2 regions of the Blautia sp. JLR.GB0024 genome follow, and region 1 is predicted to be linked to the other one. Evidence: a T-box and tRNA genes for the amino acid it is inferred to sense, from the RefSeq annotation. Region 1 holds a T-box; the other holds one or more tRNA genes.

The links. The T-box of region 1 lies ahead of V8Q34_RS05180 (proline--tRNA ligase). A T-box ahead of a tRNA ligase gene usually reads a tRNA of that ligase, here a tRNA-Pro.
Region 2: it encodes a tRNA-Pro, which carries the amino acid that the T-box ahead of V8Q34_RS05180 (proline--tRNA ligase) is inferred to sense. The anticodon was not compared.

Annotation. Positions count from the first base shown of each region.
Region 1 is NZ_JBANBF010000002.1:229,079-233,000, reverse strand. It holds gene V8Q34_RS05180 (proline--tRNA ligase) at 1-1,577, opposite strand, end outside; T-box leader at 1,990-2,257, opposite strand; gene V8Q34_RS05175 (glycoside hydrolase family 3 protein) at 2,430-3,922, opposite strand, start outside.
Region 2 is NZ_JBANBF010000021.1:25,946-29,867, forward strand. It holds gene V8Q34_RS25095 (hypothetical protein) at 1-825, opposite strand, end outside; tRNA gene V8Q34_RS25100 (tRNA-Pro) at 1,001-1,074, shown strand; gene V8Q34_RS25105 (AEC family transporter) at 1,142-2,089, opposite strand; gene V8Q34_RS25110 (LacI family DNA-binding transcriptional regulator) at 2,325-3,347, opposite strand; gene V8Q34_RS25115 (RsmB/NOP family class I SAM-dependent RNA methyltransferase) at 3,574-3,922, shown strand, end outside.

The DNA of each region.
Region 1 (3,922 bases):
CGCACAGGCACACCCATAAGATCCGCATCTGAGAACATAACCCCGGCGCTCACTTTCCTGTCATCATAGAGCACCTCCACGCCCTGCCTCTGAAGGTCTTCATACAGCTTATCCGCAAATGCTTTCACTTCCTCATTATCCGGCCTTACACAGCACAGATGCACCTGCCAGGGAGCAATGGCCATAGGCCAGATTGGCCCGTACTCATCATGATGTGCTTCACACACGGAGGCTGCCAGCCTTCCGATTCCTATCCCATAACACCCCATCAAAGGATACTTTTCCTTCCCATCTTTATCCAGATACTGCATCCCCATACTCTCCGTATACTTTGTACCGAGCTGAAAAATATTTCCCACCTCAATACCTCTGCACACCTGAATCGTATGCTTACCGCATCCGGGACACACGCCGCCCTCTGAAATTTTGGCAAAATCATGATACTCCGCCTGCGGGCAGTCCCTTTCCATACAAAGTCCTGTATAATGATGTTCCTCCACATTACCGCCGCAGGAGAGATTCATTCCCCCCTGCAAAGACCTGTCATAGAGCACCGTAAAATCCCCCTGAAGATCATAGGGCCCGATAAATCCGGGATGCAGTCCAGATTCCTCCGTTATTTCCGCCGGACGAATCTCACTTTTCAGGAAATTGGTAACCTTTGTCTCATTCACATCCAGATCCCCGCGGATAAACAGCACCACAAACTTGTCATCCGAATTCTTCTGATACACCACAGCCTTACAGGATTTCTCCTCAGGCATCCCCAAAAATCCGCACACATCCTCAATCGTATGAATATCCGGTGTGTACACCAGTTTCAGTTCCTCCTGCACATCATCCTGCGGATTCTCAACAATACTCTCAGCCATCTCCACATTAGCCCTGAACCCGCATTCCGGGCAGACCGCAACAGAGTCCTCCCCCACAGGAGTCAGCAGCATAAATTCATGAGACAGACTGCCGCCCATCATCCCCGAATCCGAAGCCACGGCAATCGTCTCCGGAATCCCGGCCCTTGCAAAAATCCTCTCATAAGCATGATAACACTTCTGATAATATTCCTCTAGGTCCTCCTGAGAAGTATGGAATGAGTAAGCATCCTTCATTGTAAACTCTCTCACCCGGATCAGCCCTGCCCTCGGCCTTGCCTCATCCCTGAACTTTGTCTGAATCTGATAAATCATAAAAGGATACTTAGCATAACTCTTTCCATACTCCCGCACCAACTGCACCGAAGCCTCCTCATGTGTCATCCCCAGTACCATCTTACTCCCATTCCTATCCGAAAACCGCAGCAGCTCACTCCCCACACTCTCATATCTCCCCGACTCCTCCCAAAGCGAGGCCGGCATAACAACAGGAAACTGCACCTCCTGCCCATCAATCCCATCCATTTCCTCCCGAATAATCCCCTCAATCTTCCTGCAGATTCTCCTCAACGGCCCAAACTGCGAATAAATCCCATTCCCCACATACTTCATATACCCGCCTCTCACCATCAAAGCATGGCTGTCGATCACACAGTCCGCCGGCCTCTCCCGAAACCTTTCCCCCACAACTTTCTCCATCTTCATAACACTCTTCCTCCATTCACATTTTTTTATTCCATATATCTAAATCTACCAACTATTCAGAACCCCTCACACCTACAGGCAAAATCCATCCAGTATCACCTTTAACAATGGAATTATTGCTTGCCCACGCTCCATCCAAAAAACTCCCGCCTTCACAGCGCACGAAGTGCTTTTTTCTGCCGCCGCTGTCCCATCGGTCCGGGCAACGTGGTGTGTTGCAGTGCCGTATGCATTCCGAAGCTACACCGAGGGTATTTCGTCCGTCTGAGCCGTACAACCCATTGTTCGTCTCAGGCGGACGAAATACCCTCGGTGTAGAATTCGGCTGCATACAAACGCAACACACCACGTTGCCCGGACCGATGGGACAGCGAGCGGCAGAAAAAACAAAAACCCTGAACCAGCTAAGCCAGTTCAGGGCGAATACTCAAATATCCGTGTTACCACCTGAATTCAGAATTTCCATTCTGCTCTCTCCAAGTACAGGACGCCATCCATCCAAAAATCATCAGCCATCCGATACTCCATCCCCATAACGGAGGATACCCGTCATAACCTACTCGTCACCTTTCAGCCTGCAGCTCAAAGACCGGTTCAGCGCCCCTCCATAAAGCCTCGCACCACCCGGCTTCTCTCTGCAACGTCCAGACACGCTTACTATCTCTTCTCAACGCCTTTCTCTTGATTCCGAATCTTATCACAAAACCGCATCCATGTCAACGATATTAAAAACAAAACCGCTGCTAAAAGCCGCCTGTGATTACCATTTACACGTTCCTGTCCCGCAGGGTATATTCAGGCCGATGGCATCAAAATTCCAAATCAGCAAGTACACAGTCCCGTCCAGAATATTTAATCCACTTTCAATATCATCCCCAATATCCTCTCCGCGCACTTCTCCATCTCTTCCCTGCTCACGAATCCCTTCTCCTTAGCCTCCAGAATCCTGTCAGGATAACCACATCCCATCTTGATATCTCCCCCGGCCTTTACTTCCAGATAATGCTCCGCGTGATTCCACCAGTCCGTAGTCACCATTCCCTCGAAGCCCCACTCTTCTCTGAGGATTCCGTTAAGCAGTTCCGGGTTACAGGAAGTGGGATATCCATTCATCAGATTATAGGATGTCATCACTGTCCAGGGCTGGGCTTCCTTTACCGCAATCTCGAATCCTTTCAGATAGATTTCCCTGAGTGCCCTCTCCGACACCCTGGAATCGCTGTCCTTCCTGTTAGTCTCCTTATTATTGCAGCAGAAATGTTTCATGGACGCCCCGATATGCTGAGACTGGATGCCCCTGATCATAGCTGCTCCCATTTTTCCTGATACCAGCGGGTCCTCGGAATAATATTCAAAGTTTCTTCCGCACAGGGGACTTCTGTGTATATTCATAGCCGGGGTAAGCCAGACACCGATATTATTCTCCTTCACTTCAGCCGCTCCTGCTGCCCCTGCCTCAAATACCATCTCCGGATTCCAGGTACAGGCCAGCAGTGTGGCGCAGGGCCATGCCGTCGTATAGACACCGCACTCCTCCCTGATCCTCAGTCCTGCCGGGCCGTCCGCAGTCATAATATTGGGAATTCCATATGCCGGAAGATTGCCCATTCCATATGTATTGGCAGTACCTGTATTTACCTGACCGCCCAGCAGCCCGGCTAATTCCCTGTCGCTGAGCTGTGCCAGAAGCCGGCGTAAATCTGCCTTCCCTTCCGCTACATCTTCAAGGGTGATCCTGTCCGCATTTCGCCATTCTTTTTTCTCCTGATACGTGATTCCCTGTACATCGGGTTCCACCCCTTCCAGCGTATCAATATCCTGAGGAATCAGACGGTTCTTCTCATATACGTCTCCGCCCTGCGGTAGTTCCTCGTAGGACCCGTCTGCCAACAGACGTGATTTAAGGGCAGCCGGCGCGCATTTTCTTTCGAGCTGCTCTATCACAACCGTCTGCGCTGCCTGGTATTCATAGTCCAGTTTTACTGTATTTCTCACAGAGTTTCCGATTCTGAAGCTGTAATTCCCGGCCTCCAGCACATAAGCAGATGCCTGGATCTTTCCCAGATCATCATACGAAGCCATGGCCTTGACCGGCATTTTCAGTCTGAGCACCTGGGACTGCCCGGCTCCCAAAAGCTCTGTCTTGGCAAATGCCCCCAGCACTTCAAGCGGTTTTCCCAGAACGCCCTGAGGTGCCCGGTAATAAAGCTGTACGACTTCTTTTCCGGCTCTGCTTCCCATATTGGTGACTCTCACATCCACACAAATGGTCCCATCTTCTTCCCCTGCCCGAAGCGGCTCAATGGCAAACTCCGTGTAGGAGAGTCCGAATCCAAAGGGATAAT
Region 2 (3,922 bases), on a different contig from region 1:
GGCATTCCCTGCTTCTGCACGGTTTCTTTCCATGGCATTCCCTGCTTCTGCACGGTTTCCTTCCATGGCGTTCCCTGCCTCTGCACGGTTTCCTTCCATAGTATTTCCTCTCTCTGCACGGCCAGCATTCGTTGAATCCGTTTCTATTTCCACTGTTGTGTCTGTGCGGTAATCCATTTCCTCCAGATTATCATCCGGGCTCTCCCCGCTGAACAGATTAACTGTCTCTTCAGAATGCTCCGCTAACGGCAGGGAACCCTCTTCATCGTCCAGAGCAACTGGCCCCTCTGCTTCCATGAGCGCCTCCGCTGCTGCAACACCCTCCGGCAGTTCATCCTGCACAGCCTCCGGTCCTGTCTCCAGCTCCTCTTTCTGCATATTATTATTTGTCTCAGTGGCTCTGTCCGCATTCCGGGATCTGTCCTCCTGCATTCTCGGGAGCCTGATTTCTTCCAGGCGCACAGGACGATCATCCCACCCTGTACCATACATGATTCCATCTCCGGTCAGCATGACCAGACCGCTCAGGTCGTTCAGTCCGTACGCAGTGCCTCCCATTCCCTGATCCGGTACTTCCGTCTGAAACTGGACCGTATCACCTGCCAGGTCACATTCTCCAAGATAAATGCCTTCGCATCCATCGCTTTTTCTCACAAACCCGTAAATGTTACAGGGTGCCTCCTCTTTTCCATAGATTCCTTGAATCCGATAGTTCATGCGGCACTTACCATCCCGGGCCTCTACTTTGATAAATCCCTTCCCATTTCCTTTCTTTCCATCCGGGTACTCATATACATACGCAACAAATCGCCGATATCCAGCCAAATTTTCTTTCTCCAATACCAATTATTCCGTAAAGTATATGAGCGAAAAAAACATTTAGAACTCTGCATAAAACCCGGATGAAAAAGTTTTTGAAAAAAATGCAAAAATATGTTGACATTTCTGCCGCCATTATATATAATAACAAATGCTGAATGACACAGCCGAAACAAAATAACGAAGCGTGGCTCAGTTTGGTAGAGCGCTGCGTTCGGGACGCAGAGGTCGCGTGTTCGAATCACGTCGCTTCGACTTTCAGCAGAAGCATCGGAAACGTAAAGTTTCCGGTGCTTTTTTCTTGCCCAAAAACAAGGACCTCTCAATTGAGAAGCCCCATCTGTCTCAGTATAAATATAGTGACAAACAATGTAAATATAGAAACAGCACTGCTGAAAACCACAAGCTGCCCTGCAAGCTGTTCATCTGCTCCCGCCTGCTGGGCCATGATATAGCTTGACACCGCGACCGGTGTCTGGTAAGCCAGCAGTGCCGCCAGCAGGTCTGAATTACGATATCCCATTGCAACCACCATAGGAATAAAGATAAGTGGCAGAATCACCATCTTGACCGCAACTACCCCTCCGGCAATTTTCAAGTTCCCCCTCACTTTAGAGAAATCAAAGTCTCCTCCCAGGATCAAAAACGCAATGGGTGTCGCCAGTTTTGCCAGATCATTCAGCGTGGTGTCTGCAGCCTTGGGAAGTTTAAAGCCCAGAAGCGAGGCAATGATTCCCAGAACCGATGCGATGATCAGCGGATTTTTCAGAATCCCCACAAGAACCTTCTTAAAGTCCCGCTCCCTCTTTCCTCCGAAAAAGGACAGCGCAATCACTGCCAGAAAATTATACATGGGCACCAGAACCGCGCTTAAAATAGCGGCAGTCACTGTATTGGCCGAACCATACATATTCTCCACCACCGCCACTCCGAATATGACGTAGTTGCTCCTGAAAATCCCCTGGATCACCACGCCCTGCTGGTTTTCCTTTTTCACAACTTTAGGTACAATGAGACATAAAAGAACAAATAAAAGAAGCAGACTACCTGCCGCAAAAAAACAAAGCCCGCCCTGCATCTGCTCCCTGATGTTACTCTGATATATATTTTTAAACAGCATACAGGGCAGAAATACTTTAAATACAAGGGAATTTGCTTTTTTCAGCAGGTCTTTGTCTGCAAGATCCGTATAATTAGCTATCGCGTAGCCTATCACCATCAGGAAAAATAATGGGGCGATGACATTAAAAGACAATATGATATTTTCCATTTCTGTTCCTCCCGGCGGTTTTATCCGCATGATTGTCTATTATACGCCCTTCTCTCTGCCTGCACAATTCCCTTCCCGCACGGTTTTAAATATTTTTGCTGTCACCCTGTGACCTACTTCCGTGACGATTCATTGCTTCATTATGTCTTACGATCAGTGAGACAGCGCTTTTACTTTCTTTCACCTCTTTTTTACCCATACGGAAAAGGGCTAAAAAACAGAGGCCTGAATAAAATCATTCAAGCCTCTTCACACTTTCCCTTTCACTTAAACTGGAAGGTATGGCGATCTTCATATGCGGCGTTCCGCTCTCCAGCAGTCCCCGCCTCAAAAGTTTCACTGCCTCCTGGGCCATCTCTTCCAGATGAATGCTGATACTGGAAAGCTGTGGCTGCATCAGGGTTGCAAGTACTGTGTCGTTGTAACTCAAAATGCTGAAGTCCTCAGGTACCCGGTACCCCATCTGCTGCACCCCCTGCATTACACCAATAGCTGTGGCCTCATTAAAGGTAAAAAATGCTGTGGCAGGATTTTTTTCTTCTTTCAGGTAAGCACTTGTCTTCTCCAGCACATTGGCTGCCTCCCTGTCAGTGTCCAGATAAACCGCCTTTAAGTCTTTTCTGTAATACTTCATGTACTCCCCGAATATTTTTCTTCGTTTTTCCGGCGCGTCATTGCCCATGGAGTCCGTTGACATCAAAGGACCCACAAATGCAATGGTTTTGTGGCCCATTTCAGCCAAATAGTTCACCCCCTGATGAATCCCCACCTGGAAATTCGGCACCACAGAGCTGAACCGCTCCTCATACGGTGAAGAGTCCAGAAAAACGATCTGGTTCGTCCACTGCTCCATGGCATGAATCTGCCTGGCGCCAAACTGCCCCACTGCTATAATTCCGTTCAGCCCTGACTGGCTGTTGCTCTTATAGCATTCCTCCTCCTCATCGTACTGAAGGGTGACCGTCTCAAATCCCTCCTCAAAACAGCTTTTATCCAGGCTGCTCTTTAGATAAAGATAATAAGGGTCCTCCAGCTTCATCTGGGAATCCATCATTTCAATCATTCCGATTCTGAGCTGTGCTGCTTTCTTACGGCTGCTTCTGACACTCTTACTTTCGTAGTCCAGTTTGCCGGCCACCCTCAGGATTTCTTCTCTGGTACTGTCAGTCACACTGAGGGAGACATCATGATTCAGCACTCTGGAAATCGTAGCTATGGAATAACCGGTCAGCTCAGAGATTTCTTTTAGTGTAGCCATATCACTCACTCCGCTTATCTTATGGTAATTTTACTTGTTTTGCCCTTGCCTTTTACTTAATTTAAATCATATCATTTTTACCTTTTATTTACAAGAAAATACGAGCAGACTGGCAGGAATCAGCATATTACACAACAATGCCGTCAGGGATTTTCCAGTGGCGCAATAAAATCCTTCATGCTATAATAAGGCCAAAACCACGCATTCTGCGAAAAAGGAGACAGCTATGATCGAACAGCTCCCAAAAGCTTTCCTCAGCCGCATGGAGGACATGCTTCAGGATGAATATACTGCGTTTATAAAAAGCTATGAAAATCCAAGACATTTCGGCCTCAGAGTCAATACACTGAAAATTTCCGTGGAGGAATTTCTCAAAATAAATCCGTTTCATCTGACACCTGTTCCATGGACAGAAAACGGCTTTTACTATGAGGAGGCAGACCACCCGGCAAAGCATCCCTACTATGCCGCCGGCCTGTACTATCTGCAGGAGCCCAGCGCAATGGCTCCCGCCGCGCTTCTTCCCGTCACGCCGGGGGACTATGTACTGGACCTCTGCGCAGCCCCCGGAGGCA